One region of the Bradyrhizobium sp. MI1.3 genome, then DNA from elsewhere that is predicted to be linked to it. Evidence: predicted binding sites of a transcription regulator. Region 1 holds the regulator's gene; the other holds the start of a gene.
The links. The regulator LexA, encoded in region 1, represses DNA repair genes until DNA is damaged. The targets are predictions, from matches to a motif close to TGTTCNNNNTGTGTTCNG.
Positions count from the first base shown of each region.

Region 2: the regulator LexA is predicted to act here: its motif matches at 4,908-4,925, upstream of uvrA (excinuclease ABC subunit UvrA).

Region 1 covers NZ_JBVVPQ010000013.1:101,951-109,822, reverse strand. The annotation lists gene AC0L3A_RS12415 (DMT family transporter) at 1-445, shown strand, start outside; gene AC0L3A_RS12410 (hypothetical protein) at 500-631, shown strand; gene AC0L3A_RS12405 (S41 family peptidase) at 707-2,044, opposite strand; gene AC0L3A_RS12400 (alpha-hydroxy acid oxidase) at 2,351-3,484, shown strand; gene AC0L3A_RS12395 (HAD family hydrolase) at 3,493-4,125, shown strand; gene AC0L3A_RS12390 (hypothetical protein) at 4,294-4,485, shown strand; gene AC0L3A_RS12385 (molybdopterin molybdotransferase MoeA) at 4,708-5,919, shown strand; gene lexA (transcriptional repressor LexA) at 6,096-6,797, shown strand; gene AC0L3A_RS12375 (hypothetical protein) at 7,250-7,684, shown strand; gene AC0L3A_RS12370 (ComEC/Rec2 family competence protein) at 7,822-7,872, opposite strand, start outside.
Region 2 covers NZ_JBVVPQ010000004.1:174,259-182,130, forward strand. The annotation lists gene gyrA (DNA gyrase subunit A) at 1-1,710, opposite strand, end outside; gene AC0L3A_RS04255 (single-stranded DNA-binding protein) at 2,083-2,580, opposite strand; gene AC0L3A_RS04260 (outer membrane protein) at 3,040-3,822, shown strand; gene AC0L3A_RS04265 (outer membrane protein) at 4,053-4,742, shown strand; gene uvrA (excinuclease ABC subunit UvrA) at 5,021-7,872, shown strand, end outside.

The sequences.
Region 1 (7,872 bases):
GTCCGCAAACGCGCTTCCACTGCTGCTCGTGGTCGGGGCAGCCTTCGCATTCGCGGTGTCCAATGTCCTGACGAAACGCTACGGCCCTTTTGATCCCCTGATGTTGATGGGATGGTCCTCGCTGTTCACGGTGCCGCAGGTCATGTTGATGTCGCTGCTCCTTGAACGTGGACAACTCGCGAGCCTCGTCACTGCAGATGGACGTGGTTGGCTGGCACTCGCCTATACGATTTTCATCGGGGGAATTGTCGGATTTGGCCTGTGGTTCTGGCTGATCGGGCGTTGCTCCATGGGTCGCGTCGCGCCCTTCGGTTTGCTGCTTCCGGTGTTCGCCTTGATGTCGAGCGTGTTGTTTCTTGGCGAACGCATGACCCCAATGTTGATGATCGGCGGGCTGCTCGCGATCTCCGGCGTCGCTGTCACTCAGCTAAGACCGAGCGCTTGACGAATTTGACCTTGGAAGTCGCGTCGTTGGCAGATTCTCAGCACGCGGCCGACCTTGTTAACGCAGCCGCTGGAGCTGCGGGTCCATCCCCGCGACGAAGTGCTGGTCGAGCGCGACCGCGCCCTGCGCTGGGCCGAGCGCGATGGCTGCTACGAGGCCACCCTTGCGGCCATGAATCCCAGCTGAGACGGCGTCCAAAACGAAATCGCCCGGGAGCGGTCAACCACGCCCGGGCGATTGATCTCTGGAACTGGCGAGGGCCTAGTTCGGCACCGCAGCCCTCGACGCCGGCTTGGCGGCCACCGCATTCGCAGTTTGGCCGTGCAGGAAGTCGTAGGCCGTATGCAGGGCCTTGTCGTCTTTCGCTTCCGGCGGGACATAGGACTGCGACCCGGTCTGCTCGGTGCCGTCGGCTGCCTGGAGATGACCGCGCATCTGGGACTCCGCCATGGTGTCCATCCGGCCCTTCAGCTCGGCCGGCACGTCCTGGAGGATCTCGATGTCGGGCGCGATGCCCTGGGCCTGGATCGAGCGGCCCGAGGGCGTGTAGTAGCGCGCCGTGGTCAGCGCCAGCGCGCCGTTGCCGGTGCCGAGCGGAATGATGGTCTGCACCGAGCCCTTGCCGAACGAGCGCGTGCCGATCAGCGTGGCGCGCTTGTGGTCATGCAGCGCGCCGGCCACGATCTCCGAGGCCGAGGCCGAGCCGCCATTGACGAGAACCACCAGCGGCTTGCCCTTGGTGAGGTCGCCTCCATGCGCCGTGAAGCGCTGGGTCTCTTCCGGATTGCGGCCGCGGGTCGAGACGACCTCGCCACGCTGCAGGAACGCGCTCGACACCGACACGGCCTGATCGAGCAGTCCGCCCGGATTGTTGCGCAGGTCCATCACATAGCCGACCAGCTTCTCCGGCGGAACGTCCTTGGAGATCGATGCGATCGCCTTCTTCAGGCCATCGGTCGTCTGCTCGTTGAACGAGGTGACGCGGATATAGCCGATGTCGCCGTTCTCGACGTGGAAGCGCACCGGGCGCACATGGATGATCTCGCGCTTGATCGCGACGTCGAGCGGGGCGTCGGCGCCCTTGCGCACGATCGTGAGCTTGGTCTGGGTCTCGACCGGCCCCTTCATCTTGTTGACGGCCTGCTCGAGCGTCATGCCCTGCACCGCATCGCCGTCGATCTTGCTGATGAGGTCGCCCGACATGATGCCGGCTTTAGACGCCGGCGTGTCGTCGATCGGCGAGACGACCTTGACGAGACCGTCCTCCATCGTGACCTCGATGCCGAGCCCGCCGAACTCGCCGGAGGTGGTCTCCTGCATCTCGGTCCAGGCCTTGTCGTTCATGTAGCGCGAGTGCGGATCGAGCGAGGTCACCATGCCGGTGATCGCGCCTTCGATCAGCTTGGCATTGTCAGGCTTCTCGACGTAGCTCGCCTTCACCCGCTCGAACACTTCGCCGAACAAATTGAGCTTGGAATAGGCGTCATCCGCGCTCGCTGCCGCCCGTGCCGCCCATACGCCGCCGTGCGGACTGGCTACCAGAAGGGTCAGACACGCTCCGGTGAGCGCGCCCAGTGGAAACAGCAGGGTTTTCCGCATGGATAGGCTGGCCTTTTTGCTTCGCGGTTCGGTGGGGCTGGGGAGCCGCCATGCAAATGGCGATCCAGCCTGCTTCTCACAATACCATTCTGGTTTCTTCAAGGCCGGGATGCCACGCCGGCGGGTACACCGTAAAAATCCCTTCGTCCGGACCTAAACTTTCGGCAACGTTGCAGGACCCGGTTGGTGCGCAGCGGGGGTCGGCCGGCCGGCCCACGCCTCGCTGCCATGCCATTTTAGGATGGTTTTGGCGCCCCGGACGGGTTAGGCGATGAGGGAAGGCTTCAAATTCTCGGGAGGATAACAATGAACGAAGCACCCCGCATCCAACCGGAAAGGAACGTCGAGCTCGGCGCCAGCACCGAGCCGTTCCAGAATCTGCATGAATTCGTCCGGAAAGCCCGCGCCAACCTCAACCAGAATGCCTGGGATTATATCGTCGGCGCGGCCGAGACCGAGACCACGATGCGTCGCAACCGCATGGCACTGGACGAGATCGCCTTTCGCCCGCGCGTGCTGCGCGATGTCCGCAAGGTCACCGGCTCGGTCGAGCAGTTCGGCCGCAAGATGCGCCTGCCGGTGGTACTCGCCCCCGTCGGCGCGCTTGAGATCTTCGATCCGGATGGTGCGGCGAGCGTGGCACGCGCCTGCGGTACTTTCGGTGCGGCGCACATGCTCAGTTCCGTGTCCGAGCCCGGCCTCGAGAAGACCGCCGAAGCTGCGCCCGACGCGCTGCGCCTCTACCAGCTCTATGTGCGCGGCGACGACGCCTTCGTTGCCGACGTCGTCAGCCGGGCCGAGAAGAACGCCTACGCCGCCTTCTGCCTGACCGTCGACACCGCTCATTACAGCCGTCGCGAACGTGACATCGCCAAGCGCTACGTTCGCGAGAGCCGCCTGCGCGCCACCGGCGGCGATTACCAGAAGGGTCTGGAGTGGCGGACGGTGAAGATGATCAAGGACAAGTTCAAGATCCCGCTGATCCTCAAGGGCATCGCGACGCCAGAGGACGCGCTGATCGCGATCGATCACGGCGTCGAATGGATCTACGTCTCCAACCATGGCGGCCGTCAGCTCGATCACGGTCGCGGCGCCATGCATGTGCTGCCCGAGATCGTCGATGCCGTGAACGGCCGCGCCAAGATCATGGTCGATGGCGGTGTCTGTCGCGGCACCGACATCGTCAAGGCGATCGCGGCGGGCGCCGACCTCGTCGGCATCGGCCGGCTGCAATGCTGGGCGCTGGCGGCGGCCGGCGAAGCCGGCGTGGCGCGCATGCTGGAGCTGCTCGAGGACGAAGTGCTGCGCTGCCTCGGCCTCTTGGGTGCGACGTCGTTCGCCGAGCTCGACAAATCCTGCCTGCACCAGGCGACCGCAACCAACGCGCCGAGTGTGTTCAGCGCGTTTCCGCTGTTCGACCACGAGCCATATCGATACTGAGTGAAAGGATGCAGGTGACATCGCTCTCTCCCGGCAGCGCGGATGCGCTCCTGTTCGATCTCGGCCGCGTAGTGCTCGATATCGATTTCTCCAAGGCAATCGCCTGCTGGGCGGGACATGCCGGCTGCAAGCCCGAAGCCATCGTCGCGCGCTATGTGCGGGACAGCGAAGCCTATCGGTTGCACGAGATGGGGAAGATCAGCGATGAGGATTATTTCGCCTCATTGCGAGCCTCGCTCGGAATCGGCATTTCGGACGCGCAGTTCCTGGAAGGCTGGAACGCGATCTTCGCCGGCGAAATGCCTGACATCGCCGAGCTGCTGCCGCGGGCAGCGAAGCAGATGCCGCTCTACGCTTTCTCCAACACCAACCGGCCGCACGTGGACCATTTCTCGAGGGAATATGCCGACCTCCTCGGCCACTTCCGAGAGCTGTATTTGTCGTCCAGCATCGGCCTGCGCAAACCGGATGCGGAGGCTTTCGACCACGTCGTTGCGGCGATCGGCGTGCCCGCCGGGCGCATCGTGTTCTTCGATGATCTTGCTGAAAACATCGAGGGAGCGCGGGCGCGCGGCTTGACGGCGGTGCATGTGACCTCGCCGCGTGACGTCGGGAACGCATTGAAGGCATTGGGCATTTGACGAGGAGTCGGTGTCGCGAAACCCACGGCGGCACCGCCCGCCGGGACCAATTTTGAGAAATTGAGGAACCCGATCACTTTGTGCATTTTTGTACAGAGTTCCGGGAACGGAATACCGCCTTCCGGACTCTTAGAGTCCGTTGGGACTTCTACGGACGGATGCATCATCGTGCTGGGCAAAACCTACCTCACCAAGCAGGCCTCTCTTCTTCTTGAATTCGCCAGGACAACTTCAGATTCGGACCTTTCCGCCAAGCTTGTGAGCAAGGCCGCCGACCTGAAATCCCAGGCCGATCCGCTGCCCGACAAAGACCAGGGAGCCAAGGCGCCCGACGTAACTCCCGGGCAGGCAGGGAGCTGATCGATGCAGCCCGGGGCGCTCGTCGTTCTCGCCTTGCCGTGATTTTCCTTGCCGTGATTTTCGTCGCTTCCATGGCCGCGCGACGCGCTTGATCCTGCCTTCCGGAACAATGTGAAGCGGCGGGATGACTGTGCCCGCTCAGCGGTTTTTGCCTCTGCGCCCGCGCTCGGCTAGAAGACGTGCGGAACATTCGCCCGAACGTGCCGAGCAGGAGTTTTCGCCGTGGCCTTGATGCCGGTTTCCGACGCGCTTGCCGCGGTGCTGGCGGGTGCAGAGCCGCTGCCGGAAGAAATGATTTCCCTCGACGAGGCCCATCATCGCGTGCTCGCGTGTGACCTCGCGGCGCGGCGCACGCAGCCGCCGCAGGCGATGTCGGCGATGGACGGCTACGCGGTGCGCGCGGCCGATGCCGCGACGATCGATTCGGAGCTCACCGTGGTCGGCGAAGTCGCGGCGGGCCGACCGTTCGCCGGGACGATCGGCGCCGGCGAGGCCGTACGGATCTTCACCGGCGGCGTCGTTCCCGGTGGCGCGGACGCCGTCGTGATCCAGGAGGACACGGTCGCCGCCGGCAAGCGGATCATGATCAAGGAAGCCGCGATCGCCGGTCGGCACATCCGCCCCGCCGGCGTCGATTTCCGCGAGGGTGACGTGCTCCTGCGCAAGGGAAGCCGTGTCACCGAGCGCGACCTCGCGCTCGCTGCCGGGATGAATCATCCGCACCTTGTCGTTTTCAGGCGTCCAAAGGTCGCGATTCTCGCCACCGGCGACGAGCTGGTGATGCCAGGCACCACGCCAGGCCACGGCCAGATCGTCTATTCCAACGGCTACGCCCTGCACGCGCTCGCCCGCAGCGAAGGCGCCGAGACGATCGACCTCGGTATTGCCGCCGATACGCTGGAGGCGACCACCGCCGGCATCCGCCGCGCCCGCGAGAGCGGCGCCGACATCCTGATCACGACCGGCGGCGCATCGGTCGGCGACCACGATCTGGTCCAGCAGGCACTGCGGGACGAAGGCATCGCGATGGCGTTCTGGAAGATCGCGATGCGGCCAGGCAAGCCGATGATGCACGGGCGACTCGGCGCAATGGGTGTGATCGGCCTGCCGGGCAATCCCGTGTCGTCCTACGTGTGCGCTTTCCTGTTCATGGTGCCGCTGATTCGCGCCCTGTCGGGCCGTTCAGTGATTCACCATCGCCGCGAACGCGCCGTGCTCGGCCGCGGCGTCGGCGCCAACGACCAGCGCGAGGACTATCTGCGCGCGCATCTGGAGGAGCGTGACGATGGCACACGCGTCGTTCTTCCCGTCAATCATCAGGACTCTTCGCTGCTTGCGAATCTCGCTGCAGCACAGGTACTTCTCGTGCGCGCACCATTCGCGCCGAAGGCCGAAGCCGGCACGGCTTGCGAAGTGTTGCGGCTCCCCGTCTGAGCACCCCCGCAACGCGCGTTCTGCGAACTTTGCTCTGTTCACGGTAAATTAAGCAGTTGCGGAACATGTATCGAACATATAGTGTCCGTTCATGATTTGTTTCGAGCATGTAGCGGCTTATTGCCGAATTCTGCGTCTCGGAATCGGACGACATCAACCGGGGGACTTTGGTCGAGATGTTAACGCGCAAACAATACGAGCTTCTGCGGTTCATCAGTGAACGTCTGAAGGAAAGCGGCGTGCCGCCCTCCTTCGACGAGATGAAGGATGCGCTCGATCTGCGCTCGAAGTCGGGCATCCATCGCCTGATCACGGCGCTCGAGGAGCGTGGCTTCATCCGACGCCTGCCCAACCGCGCCCGTGCGATTGAAGTCATCAAGCTGCCGGAGCTCCAGGCAGCCGCCGGCAGCCGCCGCGGCTTCACCCCCAGCGTCATCGAGGGCAATCTCGGCAAGGTGCGTGCGGGCTCCAGCCTGCCCGCGGACGAGGGCGAACGCCCCGTGGCGGTACCGGTGATGGGCCGCATCGCCGCCGGCACGCCGATCGAGGCGTTGCAGACACGCAGCCACACCATCAGCGTACCGCCCGACATGCTCGGCTCGGGCGAACATTACGCGCTGGAAGTGCGCGGTGATTCCATGGTTGATGCCGGCATCCTTGACGGCGACATGGCGCTGATTCAGCGCAACGAGAGCGCCGATACCGGCGACATCGTGGTGGCGCTGATCGACGACGAGGAAGCGACGCTGAAGCGCTTCCGCCGTCGCGGCGCCTCGATCGCGCTCGAGCCCGCCAACGCTGCCTATGAGGTCCGCATCCTGCCGCCCAATCGGGTGAAGATTCAGGGCAAGCTGATCGGGCTTTACCGGAAGTACTGATACCGGACGTACTTGATACCTGGAGAAGTTGGCGCCTCGCGCGCTTCCGATCGGCATCGCCGGTCAGAGATTGGAGCGGATCATCGTCCGCTCCGGCTGGATAGTCTTTCTGGTTCTGCACAGACTATCCGGCCCCTCCTCCGGCGCTGGCTACTCGCGACGCCCAAGAAGCAGCACCGAAACAGCACCGCTTCGCGGCTCGAGTGTGCGAGGAAACAGCGACGAGCGATCGAGGTCGTTGCACCAGCCGGCAATATTCGCGCATGCGCCTCCCGAATGCATCGCAACTCTCTTTGTTCCTATTGAATTCGGGAAAGATAATGTGATCGCGGCTTGCGGAAACCAGCCGCAGATTTGCCCACAACCGAGCAGAGCTTTCGTGCTTCAACTCTGATAGAGGCCTGCGCCTCGATAAGAGACGCGGGTTGCTATCCCAGCATGAGGAGCACCCGATGTGTGACTACAGCCTGCATGCCGTCGCGTCGCGCCCCGCCGAAGTCGGCGAGACGATCGTCACGACAAATTTCCGCGGCACCTCGACGCGCGGCTTCGCCTCCGCAGCCGATCCGTCTGTTGCCGTCTGCCTGCTGCCGGGAACGGAGCTCGCCTTCGCAGACGACGTCCGCTACGACAATCGCTGGATCTGGACGCGGACCATCAATTCCCGCGTGGGCAAGTTCGGCAAGATCGATCCGCACGTTCCCGACCGCCATCATGACGCGATCGAATTCCCCGACGGCAAATTTGTGCTGGTGACGCAGCTCGTCGAAGGCCAGCGCGCGACCGTGCTGCAACTGCCTGTGACCCAGTCGGTCATCGAGCGCGAGCACAAGGCGCAGATCATCGCCGACAGGCAGCCGACCGTCACGCACCTGCCGATCGGCTGAAACAGCCGCCCTCCGGCTACGAGGTCGGAGGTCAGGATTGAATTGCCATCGCCGGCCGTGGCCGGCGAGATGGTGTGGTTTGCGCCAGCGAATCCGAGCGGACGCACCGACCCGCTGCGTTGCTCCGCACCATCAGATCAATCGTCGGCCTGCAAGTCGGTCTCCGCCGGCGTTGCGTCCTTGATGCG
Region 2 (7,872 bases), on a different contig from region 1:
GCCGGCGCGGCCCTTGCCGCCGCGGCGCTGGGCACGGTAGGCCGACAGCGGCACGCGCTTGACGTAGCCGGCGTGCGAGACGGTGACGACCATGTCCTCGCGCTGGATCAGGTCCTCGTCCTCGACCTCGCCTTCCTGCTCGATGATGACGGTGCGGCGCGGGGTCGCGAACTCGGCCTTTACCTCGGCGAGCTCGGACTTGATGATTTCAAGCACGCGGTCGCGCGAGCGCAGGATGTCGAGATAGTCGGCGATTTCGCCGGCGAGCTTGTCGAGTTCCTCGCGGATTTCGTCACGGCCGAGTGCGGTGAGGCGTTGCAGGCGCAAATCGAGAATGGCCCTCGCCTGCTCCATCGACAGCCGGATCGTACCGTTCTCGCTGATGCGGTGGCGCGGATCGTCGATCAGCGTCAGCATGTCCTCGACGTCCCGGGCCGGCCAGTCGCGCGACATCAGGGTGTCGCGGGCGGTGGTCGGGTCGGGCGAGGTCCGGATGACGCGGATCATCTCGTCGATATTGGCGACCGCGATCGCCAGACCGACCAGGATATGGGCGCGATCACGGGCCTTGGCGAGCAGGAACTTGGTGCGCCGCGTGACGACGCGCTCGCGGAAGTCGACGAAGATCGCCAGCAGGTCCTTCAGATGCATGATCCGCGGACGGCCGCTGTCGAGCGCCACCATGTTGACGCCGAAGCTCGTCTGCAGCGGCGTGAACCTGTAGAGCTGATTCAGCACCACATCCGGCACGGCGTCGCGCTTCAGTTCGATGACGACGCGGTAGCCGTCGCGATCCGATTCGTCGCGCAGGTCGCCGATGCCTTCGATCTTCTTTTCCTTGACCAGCTCGGCGATGCGCTCGACCATCGTCGCCTTGTTCACCTGGTAGGGAATCTCGCTGATGATGATCGCCTCGCGCTCCTTGCGGATGGTCTCGATCGCGACCTTGCCGCGCATCATGACCGAGCCGCGCCCGAGGTGATAGGCGGCGCGGATGCCCTGCCGTCCGAGGATGACGCCGCCGGTCGGGAAATCCGGTCCCGGCACGATGTTGATGAGCTCGTCGATGGTGAGCGCGGGGTTGTCGATCAGCGCGACGCAGGCGTCGATGACTTCGCCGAGATTGTGCGGCGGGATGTTGGTCGCCATGCCGACTGCGATGCCGCCGGCGCCGTTGACGAGCAGGTTCGGGAACTTGGCCGGCAAGACCGACGGTTCGGTCTCGTTGTTGTCGTAGTTCGGCTGGAAGTCGACCGTGTCCTTGTCGATGTCGGCCAGCAGAGCCAGCGCCACCTTCGTCAATCGGGCTTCAGTATAACGATAGGCAGCCGGAGGATCGCCGTCGACCGAGCCGAAATTGCCCTGACCGTCGATCAGCGGCACGCGCATGGAGAAGTCCTGCGCCATCCGGACCATGGCGTCGTAGATCGACTGGTCGCCATGCGGATGATATTTACCGATGACGTCACCGACCACGCGGGCGGACTTGACGTACTTCTTGTCCGGCGTGTGCCCCTGCTCGTTCATCGAGTACAGGATGCGCCGATGCACCGGCTTCAGGCCGTCGCGGGCGTCAGGCAGCGCACGCGCCACAATCACGCTCATGGCGTAGTCGAGATAGGACTTCTTCATCTCCTCGAAGATGGAGACGGGGCGAATATCCGAGGGTTGCGCCGGCTGGTCGCCGGGCTTGTCGTCGTCGTCAGCCAAGGGGAAATCCGATGAGGTTTTATCTGGGAATCATATAGCGCATCGAGCCTCTGATAACCACCCTCGCGGCGATCTGGGAAGCGCTTTTTCCGCCTATTTTTCCAACAACTTAAGCCCTTGCGAGCGGTGCCTCGGGCAGCCCCCGCATCGGCCTTGCAAAATCGCCGGTAACACGTGGAAAACCGACCGGCGAGCTTGCCCCGTCAGCGCGTTTGCCAAGCCGCAATCCGAGCTCACCCCAAACATGAAGCGGGCCCGGAAATCCCGAGCCCGTCCTGCCGATTAGTGGGATTTTTTGACACGAGATGAGAAGCGCCGCCCACGCGGCCGGCGCCTCCGCATCGATATGCCTCGTTCTCAGAACGGAATCGCTCAGAACGGGATGTCGTCGTCCATGTCGCTGTTGCGGCCACCGCCGCCGGCGGCAACGGGTCGCCGCGGCGCGCTGCTGACCGGACCGGAGGAGCCGAAATCGCCGCCCGGCTCGTCGCCGAAGCTGCCGCCTCCCCCGCCGCCACTACGGCCGTCCAGCATCGTCAGGGTGGAGTTGAAGCCCTGCAGCACGACTTCGGTCGAGTACTTTTCGACGCCGCTCTGGTCGGTCCATTTGCGGGTCTGGAGCGCACCCTCGACGTAAATCTTGGCGCCCTTCTTCAGATACTGTTCGGCGACCTTGCAGAGCCCTTCATTGAAGATCACGACGCGGTGCCACTCGGTCTTTTCCTTGCGCTCGCCGGTCGCCTTGTCGCGCCAGGTCTCCGAGGTGGCGACGCTCAGATTGGCGATCGGCCGCCCGTCCTGGGTGCGGCGGATTTCAGGATCCTTGCCGAGATTTCCAACCAGAATGACCTTGTTGACGCTTCCCGCCATCTCCGCTCTCCGCTCCGAATGCCACTGAATTCAAGAAGGCCGGTCCGCTCCCCGCGTTCCGCCGTGCCTGTTGAGGCGACCCTATACGCTCGCCGAACGCCTGCGGACGACGATCAGTCCGTCGCCCCTCCGGTTATCCCCACATATAGCATCGACCTCCGGCTTGTTCCAGATTTGTTCTTGGCGAACTTCCGCATCGAATATGTGGCGTCGATCGGCCAATGTACTGCGGGAAGGCACGCGTCGATTGGAACCTTTGTAGGTTCCCAAAAGCGAAGGAAAGAACTTAACATTCAGCAAGTTGTGGGTCCTCGCACGGCCCCGTTCTTGTTGCATTTCGGAGACGGACTTTGCCGCTCCGTAGAGCTACGGTTTCCTCGGACTTAAATCATATGGGCCCTCGTGCCTGATCAACCGCTTCGGGGAAGAAAGAAGCGGACGAACCTGGGGAGACTGGCAATGAATAAGCTTCTTATTGGTGCAATCAGTGCAGTGGCGATGGGCCTGTCGGCTCCCGCGAGCGCGGCGGATCTTGCCGCGCGTCCCTACACCAAGGCTCCGGCGCCGGCGATTGCCACCATCTACGATTGGAGCGGCTTCTACATCGGCATCAACGGCGGCGGTGGCTCGAGCCACACGTGCTGGGACTTCGTCACGCCCGCGACCGGCGTTTTGGTCGGGGAAGGCTGCCATAACGCGGTCGGCGGCACGGTCGGTGGCCAGATCGGCTATCGCTGGCAGTCCACCAATTGGGTGTTCGGCCTCGAAGGCCAAGGCAACTGGGCCGATTTCCGGGGCGACAACGTGAGCACACTTTTCCCCGGCACCGCCCTGGTCACGGGTGATCGCAACCGTTCCCGCATCGACTCTTTCGGGCTCATCACCGGTCAGATCGGTTACGCCTGGAACAACGTGCTGCTTTACGTGAAGGGCGGCGCCGCCGTCGTCGGCGACAAATACGACATCTACGCTGCTGCGGGCACGCCCGGCGCGGGCGCGCTGCTGGCCTCGGCGCGGGAGACTCGCTGGGGTGGCACGGTCGGGGCCGGTCTGGAGTTCGGCTTCGCTCCCAACTGGTCGCTGGGCTTTGAATACGACCACATCTTCCTTGGCGATCGCACGATCGGCTTCACAACGCCCGCGGGTGCGGTTTTCGGCAGCGACCGGATTCGCCAGGACGTCGACATGGGCCTCGTCCGCTTGAACTATCGCTGGGGCGGTCCGGTCATCGCGAGGTACTGATCGAACTGACATCCATCACAGCAAGGCCGGCCTCGCGCCGGCCTTTTTCGTTGCTGTTCCCATGGGGACCAAAGGTCAGTAATCGCACCATTTTTAGGCCGCTGTGGCTTTCCAGTGACACAACTTGCGGCTTCAATGGTGTAAGTACGGCCTCAGTTGGGCAAATGAGTCCGATGCCCTTCCCTATCGTGGAAGGCAAAATCAGAAACTGGGACTGGGATTAGTTGAAAATGAAAAAGGTTTTGTTGGCTTCGGCCTGTTTGTTCGCACTCGCTGCCCCGGCTTCGGCCGCTGATCTGGCGGCGCGCCCCTACACCAAGGCTCCGGTGGCCATGGCTTCGGTCTACAACTGGACCGGCTTCTACCTCGGTATCGTCGGTGGCGGCGCCTGGGAAAATTCCTCGACCGACCCGAAGATGAAGGGCGGCTTCGTCGGCGGTACTGCCGGCTACAACTGGCAGACCGGCAATGTCGTGTTCGGCATCGAGGCCGATGGTTCCTGGGCTGACGTCAGCGCCTCGGTCACCGGCCCCGTTGCCGTCCCCGGCTTCGGCCTCGTCAGCACCACCCTCAGCTCGAAGACCGATGCGATGGGCACCGTGCGCGGCCGCATCGGCTACGCCGTCAACAACGTCCTGTTCTACGGCACCGGTGGTTACGCCTGGATCGACAACAAGCTCAGCATCAGCGCGCTCGGCGTGACCGCTTCCGACAGCAAGTGGCACTCCGGCTGGACCGTCGGTGCGGGCGTCGAAGCGTTCTTCGCTCCGCAGTGGTCGGTCAAGGGCGAGTACCTCTTTCGCAGCCTCGGCGGCGAGACCTACTTCTCGGGCGCCCTGCCCACCGGCACGCTCGAGTTTCACACCGTGCAGGTCGGCGTGAACTATCACTTCGGGGGCCCGATCGTCGCGAAGTACTGATCTTCGCTATCGACGCCATCGTGTTACGAAAGGCCGGCCTCGCGCCGGCCTTTTTGTTTGAACGGGACCGGTCACGCGCAGTTCCGCAAGCCGTGCTCCTGCCAGATGCCGCCAGCGCGCCAACAATCCGTTGACGATTCGCAAACGCCACTGGAAATCCGTCCCTGTTCTTCCTACGTTCGCTTACTTACCCATCGGCGCCGATCCCGGTTCCGGGCGATGCGCGCCTTTCAAGTTGGCGCGATCGCGCGCTTTTGGATTCCCTGAGGACCACCAGGATGGATGAAGTGATCAAGGCGAAGCGCCAACAACAGAACGCGGGAGCACACCTGCGCGCGATTACGATCCGTGGCGCGCGCGAGCACAACCTCAAGAACGTCGATGTCGAAATTCCGCGCGACAAGCTCGTCGTGTTCACGGGGCTGTCAGGCTCCGGCAAATCCTCCCTCGCGTTCGACACCATCTATGCCGAGGGCCAGCGCCGCTACGTCGAATCGCTATCGGCTTATGCCCGCCAGTTCCTGGAGATGATGCAGAAGCCCGACGTCGACCAGATCGACGGCCTGTCGCCGGCGATCTCGATCGAGCAGAAGACGACATCGAAAAACCCGCGCTCCACCGTCGGCACGGTGACCGAAATCTACGACTATATGCGCCTGCTGTGGGCGCGCGTCGGCGTGCCCTATTCGCCCGCCACCGGCCTGCCGATCGAGAGCCAGACCGTCTCGCAGATGGTCGACCGCGTGCTGGCGCTGCCGGAGGGCTCCCGGCTCTATCTGCTCGCGCCGGTCGTGCGCGGCCGCAAGGGCGAGTACCGCAAAGAGCTCGCCGAATGGCTCAAGAAGGGCTTTCAGCGCGTCAAGATCGACAGCGCCTTCCATGAGCTCGCGGAAGCCCCTGTGCTCGACAAGAAATTCCCGCACGACATCGACGTCGTCGTCGACCGCATCGTGGTGCGCCCCGACATCGGCCAACGCCTCGCCGAAAGCTTCGAGACCGCGCTGAAGCTCGCCGAGGGCCTCGCCGTCATCGAATTCGCGGACGCGCCGGCTGCGACAGCACCCGCGGAAGAGAAAAAGAAGACCGCAAAGATCCACGACAAGAGCGGACCCGAGCGTATGCTGTTCTCGGAAAAGTTCGCCTGTCCGGTCTCCGGCTTCACCATCCCCGAGATCGAGCCCCGGCTGTTCTCGTTCAACAATCCCTATGGCGCCTGCCCCGCCTGCGGTGGCCTCGGCGTCGAGCAGCATGTCGACGAGGACCTCGTCATCCCCGACAAGGAGCTCGCCATCGGCAAGGGCGCGATCGCGCCCTGGGCCAAGTCCTCGTCGCCCTATTACATTCAGACGCTGACGGCGCTCGGCAAGCATTACAAGTTCACGCTGACCACCAAATGGAAGGATCTGCCCAAGAAGACGCAGAACGCGATCCTGCATGGCTCCGGAGAGGACGAGATCAAGTTCTCCTACGAGGACGGCGTCCGCTCCTACGACACCAAGAAGCCGTTCGAGGGCGTCATCACCAACATCAACCGCCGCTATCGCGAGACCGAGAGCGAGTGGGCGCGCGAGGAGCTCGCGAAGTATTTCCACGACGTGCCCTGCGAGGCGTGCCACGGCTTTCGGCTCAAGCCCGAGGCGCTCTGCGTCAAGATCGGCGGCAAGCATATCGGCGACATCTCCGAGATGTCGGTGAAGGGCGCCGGCGCGTGGTTCGAGACCGTGCCGGATGCGCTGAACACCCAGCAGAACGAGATCGCCGGCCGCATCCTCAAGGAGATCCGCGAGCGCCTCACCTTCCTGCTCGACGTCGGCCTCAACTACCTCACGCTCTCCCGCTCCTCCGGCACGCTCTCCGGCGGCGAGAGCCAGCGCATCCGCTTGGCTTCGCAGATCGGCTCGGGGCTAACAGGCGTGCTCTATGTGCTGGACGAGCCCTCGATCGGCCTGCACCAGCGCGACAACGCGCGCCTGCTCGATACCCTCAAGAGACTTCGTGACCTCGGCAACACCGTGATCGTGGTCGAGCATGACGAGGACGCGATCCTGCTCGCCGACCACGTCCTCGACATCGGCCCCGGTGCCGGCATGCATGGCGGCAACATCATCGCCGAAGGCACGCCCGCCGAGATCATGCGCAACCCGAATTCGCTGACCGGCAAATATCTCACGGGCGAGCTCGAGGTCGAGGTGCCGGAGCGGCGTCCGCCGAACCATCGTCGCACCATCAAGGTGGTCAACGCGCGCGGCAATAACCTCAAGAACGTCACGGCCGAAATTCCGCTCGGCCTGTTCACCTGCGTCACCGGCGTCTCCGGCGGCGGCAAGTCGACGCTGCTGATCGACACGCTCTACAAGGCGATCGCCCGCAAGCTGAACAACGCCAGCGAGGGCGCAGCGCCGCACGACCGCATCGAAGGTCTCGAGCACATCGACAAGATCATCGACATCGACCAGTCGCCGATCGGCCGCACGCCACGTTCCAACCCCGCGACCTACACCGGCGCCTTCACGCCGATCCGCGAATGGTTCGCCGGCCTGCCCGAGTCGAAGGCGCGCGGCTACGAACCCGGCCGCTTCTCCTTCAACGTCAAGGGCGGCCGCTGCGAGGCCTGCCAGGGCGACGGCGTCATCAAGATCGAGATGCACTTTCTGCCCGACGTCTACGTCACCTGCGACGTCTGCAAGGGCAAGCGCTACAACCGCGAGACGTTGGAGGTCCTGTTCAAGGGCAAGAGCATCGCCGACGTGCTCGACATGACCGTCGAGGAAGCCGCCGAGTTCTTCAAGGCGGTGCCACGCGTGCGCGAGACGTTCCAGACGCTGCATCGCGTCGGCCTCGACTACATCCATGTCGGCCAGCAGGCCACGACGCTGTCCGGCGGCGAAGCCCAGCGCGTCAAGCTCGCCAAGGAGCTGTCAAAGCGCGCCACCGGCCGCACGCTCTACATCCTGGACGAGCCGACCACCGGCCTGCATTTCCACGACGTCAAGAAGCTCCTGGAGGTGCTGCACGAGCTGGTCGCGCAGGGCAACACGGTCGTCGTCATCGAGCACAATCTCGAAGTCATCAAGACCGCCGACTGGGTCATCGACCTCGGCCCCGAAGGCGGCGACGGCGGCGGCGAGAT